DNA from 3 places in the Aliivibrio logei genome. Region 2 is predicted to be linked to each of the others. Evidence: predicted binding sites of a transcription regulator. Region 2 holds the regulator's gene; each other region holds the start of a gene.
What was found. The regulator CRP, encoded in region 2, controls carbon source genes, mostly activating them, when cyclic AMP is high. The targets are predictions, from matches to a motif close to TGTGANNNNNNTCACA.
Positions count from the first base shown of each region.

Region 1 (7,709 bases), on a different contig from region 2:
AAGCTCTACAACGAATAAAAAAGTAACTACATTAGAATGGCAACAAGAGCTCTGTGATAGCGGCCAACATTATGCAGACAATCATTCCCTTTCTATGCGTTTTATTCAAGGGGATGCGTTATCTAAACAAGCATATTCATTGATTAAACCTCAACAACATGCGGTTGCTTTGCATGCTTGTGGTGATTTGCATTTGAGTTTAATCGAAGCAGGCATAGAGAATAACATTGAGGCATTGACGATTGCGCCTTGCTGCTTTCATTTAACTGAAAATGAAGAATACCGCCCATTATCTTTCTCTGCTCAAGATTCATTATTACGATTAAGCCGTGTTGATTTGCGTTTACCATTGCAAGAAACGGTGGTTGCAGGGAAGCGAACGCAACATCATCGTGAACAAGAGATGTGTTTTCGTTTAGGGTTTAATGAATTACAAAAATGGGTAACAGGAAGTTCGGAATATATTACGGTTCCGAGTATTAAAAAATCACTACTTGCCGAAGGGTTTGAAGCGTTTTGCCATTGGGCTGCGGCGCACAAAGGCATTAAGCTAGTAGATAATATTGATTATTCAATCTGGTTAGAGAAAGGAGAGGCTGCTTTTATTCTGATGGAAAAATGTGACCTTGTTCAGCATCTTTTTAAAAGACCATTAGAAATGTGGTTGTGTTTTGATAGAGCGTTGTATTTAGAAGAGTCAGGTTATGAAGTAAGAATTGGGGAGTTTTGTTTGAAAGAAGAAACGCCAAGAAATATCGTGATCCAAGCAAAGTTAGGATGAGAGCCACTCCTGTCATTATCTATTCATTTTTATTGGTTGAATGATAATAAAAAAAGGCGCTAAATACCTTGTTTACACAAACGTATTTAGCGCCTTTTTTGATATTTACTCATCGTTAGACTTAAAGAACAGCAGCAATGCCTTTACATAATGGCAGCATGTTGTCTTTCGTCATACCAGCAACACTGATTCGACCTGAACCAACGATGTAAATTGCAAACTCATCTTTTAGGCGATTCACTTGTTCTTTAGATAGACCAGAGAAAGAGAACATGCCATTTTGACGTTCAATAAAGCTGAAATCAGCGTCTACGCCTTGCTCTTTTAGAGTCGTAACAAACAGAGTTCGCATCTCTTGAATACGAGCTCGCATTTCTTGTACTTCTTGCTCCCACTCAGTACGCAACGCATCATCATTTAAGATGTAAGTAACGACAGCGGCACCATGAGCTGGTGGGTTAGAGTAAATAGAGCGAATAATTGCTTTCACTTGTGAGAACGCAGTAACAGAAACTTCAGGGTCTTTAGCTACCAGCGTAAATGCACCGACACGTTCATTGTATAAACCGAAGTTTTTAGAGAACGAACTCGCAACAAGTAATTCTGGGCAGTATTGAGCAAAAGTACGAAGACCAGAAGCATCTTCTTCAACGCCTTTAGCAAAACCTTGGTACGCAAAATCAAACAGTGGTAATAATCCTTTATTTGCACATAATTTTGCTAGTTCTTCCCATTCAGCATCTGTTGGATCAATACCTGTTGGGTTGTGACAACATCCGTGCAGTAATACAACATCACCAGATTCTGCTTGTTGTAAATCTGCCATCATTGCAGCAAAATCTTTCGATTTAGTTTCTGCGTTGTAGTAGCTGTATTGTGCAGTTTCGATACCAGCAGCAGTAAATACACCAATGTGGTTTGCCCATGTTGGGTTACTGATCCAAATTTTCACATCGCCTAATTGGCGTTTAATAAATTCACCAGCTACACGAAGTGCACCAGTACCACCAGGCGCTTGTGCTGTTTGAGTGCGTTTTTCTGTAATGACATCAGCGTTATTGCCAAACAACAGTTTTTGAACAGCTAGGCCGTATTCTGCAGTACCTTGGATGGTTAAATATGACTTTGTTTTTTCAGTATCAAGCAATACAGCTTCTGCTTTTTTTACTGTTTTCAATACTGGAGTCTGACCCGCTTCGTTCTTATAAATACCAACACCTAAGTTGATTTTTTCAGCACGAGGGTCATTTTTAAATTCATCAGTTAGGCCAAGAATTGGATCAGCTGGAGCGGCAGAGATTTTTTCAAACATAGTCATCATCCATGGTGAGATTAAAATAAAAAGTTTAAGAACGGTTTAGTTATTTATACCCGTTTACCTTGTAAGTTTGCAACGATTAGATAACGAAAAAAGTGATTTTTAATCGTAAAAAGGAAAAAGAGAGGCAGAATGGTAATAAATGACAACAGAACGGCATTTAAATACCGTTCTGCTGAATGAAAGAAAGGTTAGTAATTGATTTTAATTTTGTTTGACGCTGCGATAGCATCTTCAATTGCCGACTCAAGATTGTCTCTGCGTGTTATGGCGACCCCTAAGCGACGACGCCCATCAATTTCAGGTTTACCAAATAATTTTATTTGAGTTTGTGGTTGGCTCAATGCCTCTGCCAGTCCATCAAAACGAATATTTGTAGAGGTACCTTGGCCTAAGATCACAGAAGAAGCAGAAGGACCATATTGAACGATGTTATTGATGGGCATTCCCGTAAACGCACGAACATGCAGAGCAAATTCAGACATTTCTTGAGAGATTAACGTTACTAATCCAGTATCGTGTGGGCGAGGTGAGACTTCATTGAAATAAATATCATCGCCTTTAATGAAGAGCTCTACACCAAATAAACCATAACCGCCTAATGCGTTAACGACTTTTTCTGCCGCGTCTTGTGCTTGTTGTAATGCCGCTTCCGTCATTACTTGAGGTTGCCAAGACTCGCGGTAATCACCATCTTCTTGGCGATGACCGATAGGATCACAGAAATGAATGCCATCAACCGCACGGATAGTTAACAGTGAAATTTCGTAATCAAAATCCACAAAACCTTCAACAATAACGCGACCTGCTCCCGTTCGTCCGCCATCTTGCGCGTAGTCCCATGAGGTTTTAATATCATCCTCGGTCTTGATAACGCTTTGTCCTTTGCCTGATGAACTCATTACCGGCTTAATTACACACGGCATACCTACAAATTTAACGGCGTCGACCAGTTCTTCATAGCTGTCTACAAAACGATAAGGAGACGTCGGTAATTTTAATTCTTCAGCGGCTAATCGACGAATGCCTTCACGGTTCATGGTCAATTTAGTCGCGTTAGCGGTTGGAACAACGTTAAGGCCTCGTTTTTCTAATTCAACGAGTTTGTCTGTGGCAATGGCTTCAATTTCAGGCACGACATAATCTGGTTTTTCTTTTTCAATGACTTCTTGAAGTGCATCAGCATCTAACATATCAATGGCATAGCTACGGTGTGCGACTTGCATTGCTGGGGCATTTAAATAGCGATCAACCGCAATAACTTCCAAACCAAGGCGTTGGCATTCAATAGCCACTTCTTTGCCTAATTCACCGGAACCAAGCAATAATACTTTTGTAGCTGAAGACGATAGAGCAGTACCAAACATAATGAATTCTCATGATAGATAGTGAAATATGCCGCTATCATACTAAAATTAGATAGATACGCAAACGATTGCTTTTGATTTTTTATGGGTCTTTTATGCATCAATGTGGAAGAGAGCTCACACTACTGATTTGTTTATTGATACTGTGAATACCTTGGGTTGTATTCACTACCTCTACTGGTATGCTATTTTTTTTATATTAGCAGCAGTACTTCATTATGGATGTTCAAACCACTTATGTGCCTCACTCAGGACCTGTACAGCAATGGGCTTTTTATGGACTTTTAGAAAATAAGAAATTTGTTGTAAGCGATTGTATTGATATTAAAGATACGCCAAATGGCTTAGGTAATCCGGTATGGTTAGCGCAACAGAAAGTGGCCAAAGATAACGCGCCAGTGGTGGATCTTTTATTAAAGAAAGGGGCTATATTTGTGGGTAAAACTCAAATGGATGAGTTTGGTTTTGGACTTCATGGTAATAACCCACATTACGCTGCGATTAAAAATCCAAACAGTGAAGGGCGATTAATTGGTGGATCATCTTGCGGAGCCATTGCGGCGGTCGCGAATGGCTTGGCTGATATCGGCTTAGGCACGGATTTAAGTGGTGGAATACGAGTCCCTGCGGTATACGCTGGTTTATATGGTTTTAAATCGTCTTCTTGTGCCGCTAATATGAAGGGGGTTTATTGCATTGCAAAAGAAGAAACCTCTTTAGGCTGGGTTGCGAAGAGTTTGTCGGACATTAGAAAAGTCGCAACGACATTAACTCCGATGTCTCCATTAATGACGGTCGATCGTATTGTCGTGCTAGACAGCTTGTTTCTTGATGTTCCAGAAGAAGCAAAGGCAAAACTAGAACAATTACTTGAGGCATCCCCTTATAAAGTCGTTCGTAGTAAAGCGATCAGTAAAATAATAACCATGAAAGCTGCCGAAAGTTTTAAAGTCATTACCGCGACAAGAGGGCTACGTAACATAGAACCGTGGGTTGAAAAAAACCACCCAATGCTCAGTAATGAAATTAAAATGCAACTTAAATGGTTATCTTCATTAAAGTACAAAGATGAGCGAATTGCCCTAGAGCAAAGGGATCTTGTTAAATCGGTTTTAGAGTCACTTTTAGATGAAAAAACACTGTTGCTACTGCCAACGACCGCTAACATTGCCCCACCAGAAACGGCAACGGATGAGCAGTTATACAAACTTAACTCATTGATATTAAAATACACATCACTAGCCAGTTTAGCTGATTTACCTCAATTGCATCTTCCGTGGTTTACTGTGAATAATTCACCTTGGGGAGTGTCATTAATCGGTAAAAAAGGAATGGATAGACAATTAATTGATGCGGCTATTCGATGGAAAGGGAACCAATAAACAGAGATAAAAATAGAGGAGGCTGATGCATCCTCTATTTTTTTAAGTCAAAATCTATAAAGACACGTATTCTAATATCATGTTTGGACTCAGATCTTTAAGAGTACAGGTCGTAATCGCTAAATGACTGATTGCCCCTTTGTGATCTTCAACCAATGCCGCTTTTTTGATTTCAGACAAGGCTTCGCGAGACATATTCGCGTGAACTAATGCCACTTGAAGTGGGGGTAAACTCGGGTTAAATGCTGCGTTTTCCGCGTACATACCGTGGTAGATATTACCGTTATTCATTTCTAAAGCGACACCACTAAAGTTTTTTGAATAAGGGGCGTGGCTACGATTTGCAGCATCGAATGCTTGCATTAGTAATGGAGATGTCGATTCAAAGCTCAGTTGATGTGATGTTGTGGCTAACAAACCACCTTCAACACCTAAGTCTTTAGGACCAAACGATTCTGGTAAATACGCTTGCAGAGATTTTTCATCACGTTCTGGTAATTGCACCATTAATGAATCGGCCGTTGTTAGCTCATTCATAAATTGACGACAATGCCCACATGGGCTGAAGTTGATCGTGATGTCTGAAATCCCTGTTTCACCATGAATCCATGCATGACTGATTGCAGATTGCTCAGCATGAATGGTTTGGCCTAATTGAACATTACTGAATTCCATGTTGGCACCAAAATATAAGTGTCCAGAGGTGCCGCGAGCAATCGCTCCAACATAGAAATTAGAAATAGGAGCAACAGAAAATGCCGCGGCTAAGGGAAGCAGCGCCAATCTTAATTCTTTATCCGTTAATTGACTTTGAGCCAATAATGCTTGGAATTTATCTTTAGTGATAACACCAGTGAATTGGTCATTAACTAAAGGGGTGATCGCTGTATTGAGAGAAGAAGGAAGGGCATCCATGGCTTCTTGTAAGCGTTGTTGTAGGGCGTTCTTATGTAGAGTGGTCATTTGTATGATCCTTCTTAAGTTTTATGGGATCATTTTAGAGGGAATAAGAAATGAAACATAGATCAATCTCACACTCAATGATGCAATTTTTCATTAATTACATCATTGAGAGAGAGGTCACACCATATTTGGTGATATTTTACTCAGTAGTTACTGCATCATTAGCATTAATGAGTAAATGATTGGAGCCACAAGCGAAGTAATTATCCCGCAGATAACCAAGGCCAACGAGCTAAATGCCGCATCTTGATGGTTGACTTCAGCCGCTTGAGCCGTGCCTAGCGCGTGAGACACGTTACCCATGGTAAGGCCACGGGCCAGTGAACTTTTTATGCCAATTAAGTTGTAAATTGGGTAAGCGAATATAGCGCCCATTAAACCTGCTAACAAAACCAAAATAGCAGCAATAGCGGCTTCACCTTGAAGTTGAGATGAAATAGCCATCGCAATCGGTGTAGTCACCGATTTAGGAAGAATACTTGCCACTAGCTGCATATCAGCGCCCATCCATACTGCCAAAAATGCACCAGACAGCATAGAAAAAAGAGAACCAACACTACAAGCAAGTAGAATGATTTTCCAATTTTCGCGTATGTGCGGAAGCTGCTCATACAATGGATAAGCGAGCGCGACAACAGCAGGTTGAAGCAAATAACTTAAAAACGCATTATCAGCATAGTAAGTTTCATAAGGCACTTTTAATGCCATTAAAATGGGAATAACAATCATAACACTCAACAATAGAGGGTTATTTAATGGGTGAGGGTAGCGCTTTGCAAACCAACGAGCAGAATAGAAAACAATAACAGTCAGAATTACCCACATTAGTGCTTACCTCTTTCAAGGCGATCAATAAATAATGAAAGACAAACGAGCACTAATAGCGAACCACCAGCAGTGCTGACAATAATGGGTATTGCATTGGTCAGCAGTAAATCGAAATGCGTCATTAAACCAACCGAAATTGGAATAAATAAGATTAACATATTACGCATAAAGAACTGACAGCCAGTGGCCGTCCAATCTGGCTTACAGACACCAACCACCATGGCGGTAAATAATATCAGCATCCCAATAATGCTGCCGGGTACCGATATGGATAACCAAGATTGAATGCCATTTCCTGCAAACAAAGAAGCAAAGATCCAAGCAAAAGAGTAAATATATTTAATCATGATACTAACTGTTGTACGTAATTATAAACGGCGCGAAGAATCGCAGTCTTTTTCTCATTACCTTCAGACTCAAGGTATAAGCTTTCAAAGCGTGTTTCGTAATCAGACATGTGCGTCTCAAAATAATCTTGTAGATGCGCTTGCCAACGTAGTTGTTCTGATTCATTTAACGTGTGCGGGAAGTTACGAGCACGATAGCGGAACAATAATGGCTTGATACGAGGATCACTCACATTCGGTTCAAAATCAATAAGCTGTTCAGGCGTTGATTGACGGATCATATCAATGGCTGTTTTATCTGCATGAGAGAAAAAGCCATCATAAAGTAAAGTATCTACATTTGACGATTTCTCATAGCCAGGATCAATACTGTATAAGTCGATCAACTTTTGGCGAATTTCTGGGTTTTCACGAATCACTTTCAAGTTTCGCAAACACGCTTCACGATCAACATTAAGCGCGATAGCATTTTCAGCCGTTAACGTTTTTGCTGGGGCAAGAATAGGGCATTTGTTAAGATGAACAAGCTTAACAGGGACCGGTAATTCATCAGGACCCAATTCAGAACGCTTGGTATACATACGTTGGTGTAATTGTTCTGCATCTAGTTCAAGAAAAACCGCAGGGTCTAACGCTAAATCAATCGTGATCACCGCATTGTTGTTGGTTGGATGCCAAGCAACAGGCACAATCCAACTGATGTTTCCTCTATCGACGCCGAAC
Region 1 covers NZ_MAJU01000008.1:53,718-61,426, forward strand. Annotated here, with positions in the region: gene A6E04_RS04335 (methyltransferase) at 1-781, shown strand, start outside; gene A6E04_RS04340 (amino acid aminotransferase) at 903-2,093, opposite strand; gene purT (formate-dependent phosphoribosylglycinamide formyltransferase) at 2,291-3,466, opposite strand; gene A6E04_RS04350 (amidase family protein) at 3,685-4,848, shown strand; gene cdd (cytidine deaminase) at 4,903-5,811, opposite strand; gene A6E04_RS04360 (CidB/LrgB family autolysis modulator) at 5,962-6,636, opposite strand; gene A6E04_RS04365 (CidA/LrgA family protein) at 6,636-6,986, opposite strand; gene sbcB (exodeoxyribonuclease I) at 6,983-7,709, opposite strand, start outside.
Region 1: cdd (cytidine deaminase) is a predicted target of CRP. The motif match lies at 5,918-5,933, and genes of this name have one in related genera.

Region 2 (7,709 bases):
TAGCAAAACTGGCCAATGCACCGTTCATTAAAGTAGAAGCGACTAAATTCACAGAAGTCGGTTATGTAGGCAAAGAAGTCGACAGCATCATTCGTGATTTAACCGATGTCGCGATCAAAATGACACATCAACAGGCGGTAGAAAAAGTAAAATTCCGCGCTGAAGAGCAAGCTGAAGATCGTATCCTTGATATTTTATTACCACCCGCTCGCGATGCATGGGGTAAGAATGAAGAAGGTGATAATGACTCTGGCACTCGTCAATCTTTCCGTAAGAAATTGCGTGAAGGAAAATTAGACGATAAAGAGATTGACGTTGATGTTGCTGCACCTCAAGTGGGTGTCGAAATCATGGCTCCTCCAGGCATGGAAGAAATGACGAACCAACTTCAGGGCATGTTTCAGAACCTATCTGGTGGCGAAACAACGAAAAAGCGCAAGATGAAAATCAAAGATGCGCTTAAAGCCCTTGCTGAAGAAGAAGGCGCTAAATTAGTCAACCCTGAAGAGCTAAAAGAACAAGCCATATTTAACGTAGAAAATCACGGCATCGTCTTTATTGATGAGATAGATAAAATCTGCAAAGGATCAAATTCTCAATCTGGTGATGTATCTCGCGAAGGCGTTCAACGTGACCTTCTTCCATTAGTGGAAGGCAGCACAGTAAGCACGAAACATGGCATGGTTAGAACTGATCACATGCTATTCATCACATCAGGTGCATTCCAAATGGCGAAACCATCCGATTTGATCCCTGAATTACAAGGTCGCTTACCGATCCGTGTTGAGCTAGAAGCGCTAACGGCAAATGACTTTAAGCGTATTTTAACCGAGCCAAATGCCTCACTAACTGAGCAATACATCGCTCTATTAGCGACTGAAAATGTCAATATCGAATTTACTGAAGATGGTATTAGTCGTATTGCAGAGTCTGCATTTAGAGTTAATGAAACGACAGAGAACATCGGTGCTCGTCGTTTGCACACCGTAATGGAACGTCTAATGGAAGAAATTTCTTATGATGCTTCAGAGAAAGGCGGTGACAGCTTAACGGTAGATGACGCTTATGTAACCTCTCGTTTAGGTGAATTAATTGAAAATGAAGACTTAAGTCGCTTCATTTTGTAATCATACCCCCTTTTAAAAAAGGCCCGATTCAACACTGAATCGGGCCTTTTTACATTAATTTTTTCAAATGTAATTACGCAATGATTTCCCAGCTGTGAGTCATTTCAATACCCGAGCCAAGCATTAAACACACTGAACAATATTTCTGTAAAGAATCTGCCGTCACTCTTTCCACGATCGTAGGATCAAGCTTATTCCCTGTTATCTCAAAATGAATATTTACGTGAGTAAATAATTTTGGTGCCACATCTCGACGAGCACTTGATAGCTTAGCGACACAACCCGTGACCGCTTGATTGGCTGATTTCAGACCATCAATCACATCAACAGAGCTACATCCTCCCGCCGCCATTAATACCAATTCCATCGGGCTTGGTGCTTTTTCTCCACCATTACCATCCATAACAACAGAGTGACCAGATTGTGATTGACCTAAGAAAGTAAATCCATCAATCCATTTAACTTCAGCATTCATAAAAGCCTCTTTACAACATAAAAGGAAAACTCGTGATCCATTTCACGAAATTGTGCCCTTGGTCGCACTATTCATACGATCAAAGTCAAGAAATCGATTGCGAAACAGGGTATTATTTTATCAATTATCTCAACGAACATGCAGCCTTGTTCCGATAACCATATTCTATAGGCCAAACTGATATTTGGCTCAGTTATTTTAAAATGGACATCGCCTACTTGGCAAACGCAGAGGAAGTATAAAGTATGGTTCTAGGTAAACCTCAGACAGATCCAACATTAGAGTGGTTCTTATCTCATTGTCACATTCATAAGTACCCATCAAAAAGTACTTTGATTCACGCGGGTGAAAAAGCTGAGACTCTTTACTACATCGTAAAAGGTTCTGTTGCTGTACTGATTAAAGATGAAGAAGGAAAGGAAATGATCCTTTCTTACCTTAACCAAGGTGACTTCATTGGTGAACTTGGTTTGTTTGAAGAAGGCCAAGAACGTTCAGCATGGGTTCGTGCAAAAAGTCCTTGTGAAGTCGCTGAAATTTCATTCAAGAAATTCCGTCAACTTATTCAAGTAAACCCAGACATTCTGATGCGTCTTTCTGCTCAAATGGCAACTCGTCTACAAATCACTAGCCAAAAAGTGGGTGATTTAGCATTCCTAGACGTAACAGGCCGTATCGCTCAGACTCTACTGAATCTAGCTAAACAACCAGATGCAATGACTCACCCAGACGGCATGCAAATTAAGATCACTCGTCAAGAGATCGGTCAAATTGTAGGTTGTTCACGTGAAACTGTTGGTCGTATCTTGAAGATGCTTGAAGAGCAAAACTTGATTTCAGCACACGGTAAAACAATTGTAGTTTACGGCACTCGTTAATTTAACGATAACCATAAACAAATAAAAACGCAGCCCATAAGCTGCGTTTTTTTATGAGTAGACTTTACGACCTAAAGACGTAAAAACGTAAATTACCCATCGGTACTTTCAAAAATCTTATCCGCAGAAGCCTCAACAAACCCTTGATATAATTCCCCTGTAGGTAAGGCATAACGTTTGGCAAACTCATAAAAACCACCCGGAATGTCAAATTCACCCTCAGTAAAGTTTACGGTTACTTTATCAGCCATCGTTGAGGACTGCTCTAAATGAACCTCAGGAGATCCTTTTACTTCTCCACCAACTTCATTAATAGAAAAACCCGCTTTTCGAAGATGTTGATTTACATCCACCACGCTATCAAAACCATCCAACTGATTAACATACACAGTAAAATGATTTGCCCCATAACCATGAGCCGCCAACCAAGAAGCGTATTCACTTTCTTTTGCTAACGTTTCGTACTCTTCATAACTTAATGACCAAGGTCGGCCAGAAGACAAAAAGTCATTACTAACAAAATAGTGGGTAGGCACTTGTTTAACTAATTTATGAATAATATCTTGAGCCTGAACAGAAAGTTCCTCAACTAATAATTCACTAATAAACACTTTAGGCACTTTTGGATCTGGATGTTCGAAATGTTGAGCTTTTAATTTTTTAGCAACAAACTCATATTCATCACACGCTTTATAGCCCATCGCTAAAAATGGCGCCGCTAACGTAGATAAACCCACTTTAGATAGATTAAACGTTCTTAGTGCGATGTGATCATTAATAATCTCGTCACCGCCAGACAGTAATTGTCGAACCTTCCCAGCAGAAGGAGATAGACGAACGACATAATCTTGCCATAGTGCCGAAAATAAAGAATTCACATTATTCATACTCGTTACCTCTTAAAGAGTTAGTCCTGGAGATAATTGTGCAGGAATTTCACACGCGTCACCTTCCATCGATGCCATTGGATAAGCACAATAATCTGCCGCATAATACGCACTCGGCTTCATATTACCCGATGCACCTGGGCCACCAAATGGCGCATCACCACTCGCACCTGTCAATTGACGATTGCGATTAACGATACCTGCACGAATGTGTTCTACAAAGTATTCCCACTCACTGTCATCCGTCGATACTAGACCCGCAGATAAACCATAGCGAGTGTCATTAGCAAGCTCTACCGCTTCTTCTAATGTCTCGTAACGCACGACTTGTAGCAATGGTCCAAAGTATTCTTCATCGGGTAATTCAGCAACGTTAGTAGCATCGATAATCCCCGGAGAAACAAAGGCGTGACCTAGGCTTTTTGCTTCAAGTAGAGACTCCCCACCTAAATCTTGTAAATTCTTCTGAGCGTTGAGAATAAACTCTGCTGCTGCGACTGAGATTTGTGGTCCCATAAATGGCGTATTCTCGGCAAAAGGTTGATCAACCACGATGGTTTTTGCCACTTCAACGAGACGAACTAATAACTCATCTCCCGCCTTACCTGTAGGAACATACAAACGACGGGCACAAGTACAACGCTGGCCTGCACTAATAAATGCCGATTGAATAATCGTATAAATTGCGGCCTCTTGCTCACCAAAGGACTTGGAAATAACCATTGGATTATTGCCACCCATTTCTAGAGCGAGCATTTTCCCGGTATCTCCAGAAAATTGACGATGCAGGATATGCCCCGTATTGGCACTGCCAGTAAACAGCAAACCATCAATACCTTTGGCACTCGCTAACGCTTCACCAGTTTCACGAGCGCCTTGCACCAAATTAATCACCCCATTTGGCAAACCCGCTTGTTGCCATAATGTCATAATGACTTCACTGGTCCACGGCGTTTGCTCTGATGGTTTTAATACCACCGTGTTACCCGCAAGCAATGCAGGAACGATATGGCCATTAGGGAGGTGACCAGGGAAGTTATACGGTCCAAAGACCGCCATTACACCTAATGGGCGATGTCTGAGTACTATTTTATTTCCCGCCGCTTCACGCTCTTTATGGGGCGTTCTTTCATGATACGCACGTATAGAGATGGCAATTTTACCTACCATCGCGCCCGCTTCTGTTTTTGTTTCCCAAAAAGGCTTTCCAGTCTCTTTAGAAATGACTTCAGCAATCTTATCCGTGTTCTCTTTCACTAACGCTGCAAAACGCTCAATAATCACTTGGCGCGCTTCGAAAGGCTGCTTTTTCCACTCAATAAAGGCATGTCGTGCCGCACTAACCGCAGACTCAACTTGATCTTTGGTTGCGCTTTCTCCCTGCCATACAACGTTGCTGTTGTATGGGCTTAATGATTGTATTGCTTCACCGTGGCCAGAAACCCAATCCCCTGCAATCCAATGTGTCATATCCTTTGTCCTCTATTGAGCCAGTAAACGTACGTAATCATCAACATCGACTTGTAATGCATCTGCCGCATCTCTAGTTAAATGAACGGTATCAGTGGCTTTGTCATAAGCAGCTGTTGTTGCCGTTGCTCTAAAATTTTCAAACGATGTATTTGAAATTAAATACTGTTGAGAGCTGTTATGTTCTGTAATGATAACTTTGGCTTTAAATGAATTTCGCACCGATTCAATGCTGCGTAAATCGCACTCTACTGTTGGGCCCGCGTCAAAAATATCCACATAACCACGACAACGAAACCCTTCATTCTCTAACAGTTTTAAAGCCGGTTTAGTACTGTCATGCACCTTGCCGATAACCGCTTGTGCCTCAGTGCTTAACAGACTGACATAGATCGGTAATTTAGGCATAAGATCGGCAATAAAGCCTTTGTAACCAATACCTGTTAAATAATCGGCTTCGGTGAAATCAATAGAAAAGAAGTGTTTTTGTAACCATTTCCAAAACGGCGATTGCCCCTCTTCATCTGACACACCACGCATCTCTGCAAAAATAGTGTCTGAGAAACGATGCGGGTGTTCTGCCATCATTAAAAATCGGGCTTTTGACATCAAGCGACCATTGAGGCCTTCACGAAATTCCGGACGTAGAAATAGAGTACAAATCTCAGTACTTCCCGTGTAATTACTGCCGAACGTCAGCACTTTTACCACATTGTTTACGTTTAATTTACGAGAGAAATGAACCACTTTACTGATGTGATAATTATAAAATGGTGAATCGAGTCCGACTGCCGCTTCTATCCCTGTGGTTCCGGTCACTTCACCGGTAACCGTGTCTTCGCCAACCATAAGGTAGCCTTCAGTCCCAGGGGAAAGCGCTTCTTTTTCAAAACTTTCTGTGGAATGATCAATACGATTTCTAAGCTGCTCTTCATTAACGGGTAATGACGTAAAACCATGTCCAGACTCTACGGCACACTGATGAAGTGCAGGATAATCTTCCTGAGTAATAGGGCGAATAACAAGCATCAATAATCCCTCCGATGCGATGTATAAAGATCATGCTAATTCCAATAAATAAAACCACGAGACTATTCATTGGAGTGAGCACTATACTGTAGAAATAAAAGTGAGATCGAACTGAGAAGAGTGACCCAAATTAGTGGGTCACTGACATAATTAAGAGATGACGATTATTTAGTTAATGATGCTAATGCGTTATCTAAACGCTCGAAACCTAACTCAACATCTTCTTTTGTGATAACTAGCGATGGCGTAAAACGAACAACATTAACACCGGCAACTAAGACCATTAAGCCTTGTTCACCAGCGGCAACTAACACGTCACGAGCTCGCCCTTGCCATGCTTCATTTAATGCCGCACCAAGCAATAACCCTTTACCACGTATCTCGGCAAACATATCGTATTTGGCATTCAACGCTTCTAAGCCGTCACGAAACCATTGTTCACGCTCTTTCACGCCAGCCAATACTTCTGGCTTGCTCACTTCGCTTACAACGGCTTCTGCCACTGCACAAGCTAATGGATTACCACCATAAGTTGACCCATGTGTACCCACTTTTAAATGTTGAGCAAGCTCGGTTGTGGTAAGCATCGCGCCAATAGGAAAGCCACCACCGAGTGATTTCGCAGTACTCAGAATGTCAGGCGTAACCCCTAAGCCTTGGTATGCATAAAAGTCACCAGTACGGCCGTTTCCGGTTTGAACTTCATCAAAAATAAGCAGTGCGTTGTATTTGTCACATAGCGCTCTGACGCCCTCAACAAATTCAGCCGTTGGTGAAATTAACCCACCTTCACCTTGCAGTGGTTCCATCATGATCGCACAGGTTTTTTCTGACATGTGTGCTTCAAGTTCGGCAAGGTTATTGTATTCAAGATGAGAGATATCACCCGGCTTAGGTCCAAAACCATCAGAATAAGCTTCTTGCCCACCGACCGTTACGGTAAAGAAAGTACGCCCATGAAAGCCCTGCTTAAATGCAATGATTTCACTTTTTTCTGCACCATGAACATCAACCGCCCAGCGACGAGCCAATTTCAATGCCGCTTCATTTGCCTCTGCGCCAGAGTTAGCAAAAAAAACTTTTTCAGCAAAAGAAACTTCGGTTAATTTTTTAGCCAGACGAATTGCAGGTTCATTAGTTAACACGTTACTTAAGTGCCACAGTTTTTGTGACTGCTCTTGCAGTGCATTAACCATAATTGGATGGCAGTGGCCAAGACAGCTCACTGCAATCCCTCCAGCAAAATCAACGTATTCTTTTCCCGCTTGATCCCACACTCGTGCACCTTGACCCTTTACTGGAATAATTTCCATCGGGTTATAACAAGGTACCATTACATCATTAAAGTCTTTACGTTCTACTTGTGAATTGGTCGTCATCACACTTTCCTTCTGCGTATGCCGTTTTTCAGCATAGTATTTACAAACCATTAACCTTTTCAATAGTACAAAATTCTTTTTTTGAACTAAAAAAGTTTCACCTTCTGTAATTAAATGACTGCTCAGTCATTATTTTAGAATAGTTATAAAATCAAGCTATAGGAGGTTTGTTTATATGTAAACGACTTTATTAGGATGAACGCTCAATTTATTATGCATAAATCAGCACTTATTATTTTTAAAACGGAGAAAAAAGAAAAAGCAAGAAGGGTGAACTGGATCGCTCTCTTAATTAAGAGAGATATTAATTATTTATTAATAAAGTTAGATAAAATCTCATGACCTTGTTCTGTCATTATCGATTCAGGATGAAATTGAACCGCTTCTATTGGTAATGTTTTATGACGAAACCCCATGATCTCATCCATTTCTCCCTCATCATTTTCAGTCCAAGCAGTGATATC
Region 2 covers NZ_MAJU01000006.1:127,257-134,965, forward strand. Annotated here, with positions in the region: gene hslU (ATP-dependent protease ATPase subunit HslU) at 1-1,127, shown strand, start outside; gene A6E04_RS03760 (OsmC family protein) at 1,201-1,602, opposite strand; gene crp (cAMP-activated global transcriptional regulator CRP) at 1,848-2,480, shown strand; gene A6E04_RS03770 (DUF1338 domain-containing protein) at 2,573-3,367, opposite strand; gene astD (succinylglutamate-semialdehyde dehydrogenase) at 3,380-4,837, opposite strand; gene astA (arginine N-succinyltransferase) at 4,850-5,866, opposite strand; gene A6E04_RS03785 (aspartate aminotransferase family protein) at 6,031-7,245, opposite strand; gene A6E04_RS03790 (aminodeoxychorismate/anthranilate synthase component II) at 7,554-7,709, opposite strand, start outside.

Region 3 (7,709 bases), on a different contig from region 2:
CCCTTCTCCTGAATTAGAAGAAATGGTTGAGCAAAACATTGTTGATGTTGCTTATGGTTTACTGCCTATAAATAATGAATTATTGCATGTACAGCAAAATGAATTAGGCCAGATACGAATGATGTCTGTCGCCCATAAAGATCATCCTTTAAGTCAACTCAGAAAAGTGAACTTAACCGATCTTGAAAGCAATACCGAAATCATAGTAAATTATATTGATGAAGATGGACTAATGGTCGTTGAACCAAAATCAAGTAAGTATATTGCACTTACTTTTTATGAACACTTACGAGATGCAGTATTAGATAAAACAGGTTGGTCTTCGGTTCCTTCACTCTTAATCAATGAACATTTACGAGATGGGACATTGAAAGTGCTTAAACATAACCGCGCGATGAATTGGCAATCTTTTGCTGAAATGACAAAAGCAACCATGCCTCGTGGCGTCATTATTGATTGGTTATCAGAGCAAGTAGAAGATTATTTATTGGAAGTGTCTGAATAGTCGTTATTTATAGATAATCAGGTAGGATTACAAACCATTAAAAAATTTAATAATCCTCTGCGAAGAATACCCCCTCGATACCTTCACAAAGAATCATTAGGTTAGAAATAGAAACTATCTCCAACCTTTTTTATTTATCGATTTAAACGTTGGTCAACTTCAACCGCAAGCGCAACTGATGCACCAACCATTGGGTTGTTCCCCATACCAATAAAGCCCATCATTGCAACGTGTGCAGGAACAGATGAACTCCCTGCAAATTGTGCATCCGCATGCATTCTGCCCATCGTATCTGTCATACCATAAGAGGCAGGACCCGCGGCTACGTTATCTGGATGTAATGTACGACCCGTACCGCCACCAGATGCAACTGAAAAATACGGTTTACCTTGTGCTAAACGTTCTTGTTTGTAGATACCAGCAACAGGATGTTGAAAACGAGTAGGATTGGTTGAGTTACCCGTAATACTGACATCAACTCCTGCCGCATGCATAATTGCCGTGCCTTCTCGCACATCATCAGCCCCATAGCAAAGGATGTCACCGCGTTGTGTTTGTGAAAAACGTTTTCTGCTTACTTCAACTAACTCACCAGTTTGATAATTAAATTGCGTTCTTACGTAAGTAAAACCATTGATACGAGAGATAAGGTACGCTGCATCTTTACCTAAACCATTCAACACAACCCTTAATGGTGTATTACGTGATTTGTTTGCATTAAGTGCGATTTTTATCGCGCCTTCAGCTGCAGCAAAAGATTCATGACCCGCCAAAAAAGCAAAACATTGAGTCTCATCAGATAATAAACGAGCCGCTAGAGCACCGTGACCAAGGCCAACTTGACGTTGCGCTGCCACGCTGCCTTTTTTACAAAATGCTTGTAGACCTTCACCAATAATATTCGCTGCCGCCGCTGCACTGCCGGCCTTGCGATATAACGCCAATGCCGAGCCCAACGTATAAGCATCGCATGCATTATCAAAAGCAATTGGTTGGGTATCAATGACTAATTTTTTAGGATCAATATTCATTTCAAGACAATAGTTATACGCATCATCTAATGTAGAGAAATTCATTTCTTCAAGTAGGGTTTGGATATTCGTATTCATAATGATGGCCTCAATTATTCTTGACGTGGGTCGACAGTTTTTACCGCTTCAGCGAAGCGTCCATAAGTACCTGATGCCGCTTTTAATGCATCATCTGCAGATACACCCTTGCCAATATCAGCCATCATTTTTCCAAGATTCAAATATTCATAACCAATCACTTCACTATTTTCATCAAGGCCTAAACGTGTCACATATCCTTCAGCAAGCTCCATATAACGAACGCCTTTGGCGCTAGTTGAGTAGCTTGTTCCTACTTGACTTCGTTTGGTTTTACCTAAATCTTCTAAAGCAGCACCTATCTCTAAGCCGCCTTCTGAGAATGCAGATTGAGTACGACCGTAAGCAAATTGAAGGAAGATTTCACGCATCGCAACGTTAATTGCATCACACACTAAATCGGTATTCATTGCCTCTAAAATGGTTTTTCCGGTAAGAATTTCGGCAGCCATCGCAGCAGAATGCGTCATACCAGAACAACCGATCGTTTCAATCAGTACTTCTTCGACGATGCCGTCTTTTACGTTAAGGGTAAGTTTTGCTGCACCTTGTTGAGGAGCACACGCACCAACACCATGACTTAATCCTGAAATCGCGATGACTTCTTTTGGATTTATCATTCGACCTTCAACAGGGATAGGAGCTGATGGGTGGAGATCGCCTCTTTGAATAGGGCACATGGTTTGAATTTCTGATGCGTATTGCATAATATTTTCCCAATGATTAGGAAAACAGGTGTAGGAGGGCATTGATAACCTACAGACCAAGAGCGATCAACTCGAACTTAACTACTTGCTAATCAATTACATCGGAAGACATTATGCAAGGCACAATTATCTACGCAACATGGCATTATCTCGCCAATTATAATTGATCAGGTCATTGTTGAGTTCGGTTTATTAAGACCGTTCAAACAGATACACCTGTTCTCTTTACTGTAGGAGTCATCAGCCAAATTGGCGGTTAAGTAGGTGGCACCCCATCACCTTGTACACCTTTATATTAGACCTACATCACACTATTGTGCAACAACGTTATTAGATTAAATTCACATAAAAATATTGCGTTTTATATTCATATAACCATAAAGAAAAAGAGTCTACTACAAAATAACGCTTTTACCTTACTCGTCAAACCCACGCTATTAAACTGATTATTATAATGTTTTTACCATTAACTTTTGTCCTAAATAAACCACATCCACTTTTGCATAACCCAGTGCGACCGCTTCAAATTGTTGACTTAATTCATGGGCATGAGCTTTATTTCTTATTTCACTGCTGAGATCAGCTATTTTTTCTTTTGGTACATCGTATCAAACTCAGGAACGTGCTTCTCCCAGCACGGAGAATCGCCAATATGCTTTTCAACAGCAGTAATAAACTCCCTCACTAACGCCGTTTGTTTTCTATGTGGATACAATGCATACAACGCTGCACCTTGATCGCAAAGTAAATAATGAGTAAGTAATGGCTTTAACTTCATTTCAATTATTGAACGTTCAAGATTTGAAGAATATACCATCGCATAGCCTAAACCATCTTTCACCGCTGCTAACAGCGTTCGTACATCACTAACTTTATAATTTCCTTTCATTTTATAACTTTTAAACTGAGTGGAGTCTGGGCTATCACTCAGCTTCATCGTATCGACAGTCAAAGAACCATTACTGTAAATGACAGAAGGTAAGCACTCCAACTCTTCAGGTTTTTTCGGCTCTCCGTACTGCTTAATAAAGTCCTCCGAAGCAAGGATAACAGGACGAATATCAGCAAGTTTCTTCGCAATTAAATTTGAATCATCTAAACGCCCTAATCGAAAAGCAACATCAAAGTGATCAGATATAATATCCGTCCGCTTATCATCCATTAAAAGATCAATTTCAACGTCTGGATACACTGTCATAAACTGACTAATAACAGGATGGAGGTATTGTTGACCAATATGTAACGGAGCCGTTATACGGATGCGACCTTTGAGATCGGTATGATATGAATCAGCAATTGATTTCACATCCCCTAGCGTATTCAGAAGTTTATGTGCCTGATCTAAAATATCCTCTCCCGCAGGCGTTAATGAAAACGATCGCGTTGAACGATTAAGCAACTGAACGCCCAATTCGGTTTCTAGCTTTTTAATTTGCTTAGACAACGAGGAATTATCCATATCATGCAATGCTGCCGCCTTTGTAAAAGAACCTTGCTGCACGACATCAATAAATAAAGAAAGCTGGTTAACCAAAGACATTACATGTTCCAAATATTAGATGTTCGATTAAAGAGCATTAAACCTTAAATTGAATAACAGTGCTACTGACTCTTTATACGATTCATTACAAAAAGAAAAAAGCCCCCACCTTTCCTCCATCATCACATTAAAACTGGTCCAATCATCCTTAACTTTATAAATCAAACATCGAAATTTTAATAGATTAAACACTCAAAACCAAAAATAAATACTAAGAGAACTAATCTATTTAAAACAAAAAGAAACGTCATACCTGATAAAAAATGGCAACAAAACGTGACACAACTCGCAATTTAACTCATATAAATGCTATTTATTTGCTTTTACCCCCCAAAGAATGGACATAATGACAACGAATTTAATTAGAGTACAAAGGATATGTATTTACATATGGCTATATTAGCACCTTGGGTATTGTGTTCAGGTATTGACACTGACCCCAGTAAAAAATGGACATTTCGAGAACCTTCGAGGACAGACGGTGACAATGTTTATTCATTGATCACCGACTGCTCACCACTTGATATTAATTCTTCATACTGCAACTTTCTTCAATCTACACATTTCAGTAATACCTGCGTTTTAGCAGAAAAAGATGACGACCTTGCTGGTTTTATTTCTGGTTATCAAAAACCGAATGAACCAAACACTTTGTTTATATGGCAAGTTGCCGTCTCTCCCCGCTATCGAGGTAAAGGTTTAGCTTACTCCATGCTAAATACACTTTTACAACGAGAAAGCCTCAAGCATATAAAAGCCTTAGAAACGACGATAACCAAAGCAAATGACGCCTCTTGGTCACTGTTTAAAAAGCTCGACGCTAATAATGGTAATCAAGGCGAAGTAAGCACTTTTCTAGACCAAAAAATACACTTCAAAGATAAACACGATACTGAATATTTGTATCGCATCCCTTTACATTCATCGTCAATAAAATAGGAATAATAAACGGAATCATCATGAATATTTTTAAAACACGAGAATCAAAAGTACGTTCATACTCAAACAACTTTCCTGTTATTTTTCAAAAAGCAAAGGGATGCTGGTTAGAAGCCGAAAACGGGGAACGTTACCTCGATTTCCTTGCCGGAGCAGGCTCTCTCAATTACGGTCACAACAACCCAGTTTTAAAGCAAGCTTTGCTTGAATACATTGAACAAGATGGAATTACACACGGCCTAGATATGCATTCAAGCGCAAAGGCAACATTCTTAAATGCGCTAAATCATTACATTCTTGAGCCAAGACATCTCGACTATAAAGTTCAATTTACAGGTCCTACGGGAACAAATGCGGTTGAGGCCGCTTTAAAACTGGCGCGAAAAGTAAAAAACCGAACTAATATTGTGGCATTTACAAATGGATTTCACGGCTGTACTGCTGGTGCGTTAGCTGCCACAGGTAATCAACATCATCGTCAAGGCGCAGGCGTTAGCTTAAACAATATCACTCGCATTCCTTTTGAAGGCTATGCAGATATTGATGGACTTAACCTATTCGAAACCATGTTATCTGATAACTCAAGTGGCCTAGATAAACCTGCCGCTGTTCTTTTAGAGACAGTGCAAGGTGAAGGTGGATTAAACGTTGCTTCAAACCAATGGTTACAACGTTTAAGTAAGATTTGTAAAGCCAACGACATTCTTATGATTGTTGATGACATTCAAGCAGGTTGTGGCCGTACAGGAACCTTCTTTAGTTTCGAACCATCAGGTATCAAACCTGATATGGTTACACTGTCTAAATCAATTGGTGGCTACGGTTTACCAATGGCAGTCGTTTTACTTAAACCTGAATTAGACCAATGGAAACCAGGCGAGCACAACGGTACTTTCCGTGGTAACAATCACGCGTTCATCACTGCGGCTAAAGCCATTGAAATATATTGGTCAAACTCAAATTTTGAAGAACATATTAAACAGTGCTCTCAAAAAGTAAGTGACGTAATCGAACGCTCAATCAAGCGCCACCCTAAACTATTTGTAAAACAAAAAGGACGCGGCATGATGATTGGGGTTGAGTGTGAAAATGCATTCATCTCAACTGAAATTGCTAAGACATGCTTTAAAAATGGCATGATCATCGAAACTGCCGGACCTGCTGATGAAGTTGTAAAATTCTTTTGTCCATTAACGATAACAGAATCAGAACTTATCGAAGGATTAACTATCTTCGAAAATGCCGTTGAAGCGGTAGCTTCTACCTATTTCAAAAAAGCATCTTAAGCAGGGAAGAATCATGATAGTAAGAACATTAGATGAATGTCGTGACAGCGAGCGACGCGTAGTATCAGAAACGTGGGAAAGCGTTCGTATGTTATTGAAAAATGACAATATGGGATTTTCTTTTCACATCACAACAATTTACCAAAATACTGAAACTCATATTCATTACAAGAACCACCTAGAGTCGGTATATTGCATGAGTGGCGAAGGCGAAATAGAAGTTGTTGGCGGTGAAACGTACCCAATAAAAGCCGGTACCTTATATATTCTTGATAAGCATGATGAACACTACTTACGAGCATATAAAGATAAAGAAATGGTGATGGCTTGTGTCTTCAACCCACCGATTATCGGTACTGAAGTGCACGATAAAAACGGCGTCTACCCTATTATTGATTAATATTCCGATTGGGGCTTTGTGCCCCACCCCTAATATTCCTCCTCTTATCTTCATAATTCAAAGTCAAAAAAAGGATTTCTTAATGACTTATACCGTAGAAAAAATCGGCGGTACGTCTATGACGGCGTTTGATGCCGTTTTAGATAACATATTCCTTCGTCCAGCCAATCCATATAACCGTGTTTTTGTTGTATCAGCCTATGGCGGCATTACTGACTCATTGCTTGAGTGTAAAAAAACAGGTAAGCCGGGTGTCTATAAACTGATCGCTAAACGTGATGACAGTTGGGATGAAGCATTAGAATATGTAAAAAATCGTATGTTACTCACTAATGAACACCTTTTTATCGATCCATTAAATCGTTTAAGAGCGGATAAATTTATTTGCTCACGAATTGATGAAGCCAAAAATTGTATCTCAAACATTCTTCAAACCTGCCAATACGGTCAATTTTCTCTACGTCGATATTTACCGCAAGTTAGAGAATTCCTCTCTTCTATTGGTGAAGCACATAGTGCCTTTAATACAGCATTAAAACTTAAAACTATTGGAATTAACGCTAAATTCGTCGACCTCTCTGGGTGGGATAACCAAACTCCAAGAACGTTAGATGAAACCATCACTGATGTATTTAAAGATATTGATGTGACAACAGAGCTACCGATCGTTACTGGTTACGCTTACTGTAAAGAAGGCTTAATGGGCACTTATGATCGCGGTTACAGCGAAATGACCTTTAGTCGTATCGCTTCTCTTACCAACGCTGATTTAGCCATTATTCATAAAGAATATCATTTAAGTTCTGCTGACCCTCGTGTGGTGGGCACTGATAAAGTATTCCCTATTGGACGCACTAATTACGATGTTGCCGATCAGCTAGCAAGCTTAGGTATGGAAGCCATTCACCCTAATGCAGCAGCAGGACTGCGAGAAAGTGATATTGAAATCCAAATTAAAAACACTTTTGAACCAGAGCACAAAGGCACATTAATTTCGTCAGATTATCAACCAGAAACCAACAAAGTAGAGATCATCGCAGGCAAAGAAAAAGTGTTTGCTTTGCATTTGTTTGATCAAGCAATGGTCGGTCAAGTGGATAACGTGGGCTATGAGTTAATGGAAATAATCTCAGATGCCCAAGTGAATTTAATTGGTAAAGAGATGAATGCTAACTCAATTACTTACTATCTTGGTGGAAGTACTGAAAGCGTCAATAAAGTAC
Region 3 covers NZ_MAJU01000004.1:639,368-647,076, forward strand. Annotated here, with positions in the region: gene A6E04_RS03055 (LysR family transcriptional regulator) at 1-505, shown strand, start outside; gene A6E04_RS03060 (GGGtGRT protein) at 640-1,614, opposite strand; gene A6E04_RS03065 (iron-sulfur cluster assembly scaffold protein) at 1,629-2,321, opposite strand; fluoride riboswitch at 2,546-2,610, opposite strand; gene A6E04_RS03070 (LysR family transcriptional regulator) at 2,905-3,861, opposite strand; gene ectA (diaminobutyrate acetyltransferase) at 4,252-4,800, shown strand; gene ectB (diaminobutyrate--2-oxoglutarate transaminase) at 4,821-6,086, shown strand; gene A6E04_RS03085 (ectoine synthase) at 6,100-6,486, shown strand; gene A6E04_RS03090 (aspartate kinase) at 6,569-7,709, shown strand, end outside.
Region 3: ectA (diaminobutyrate acetyltransferase) is a predicted target of CRP. The motif match lies at 4,137-4,152, and genes of this name have one in related genera.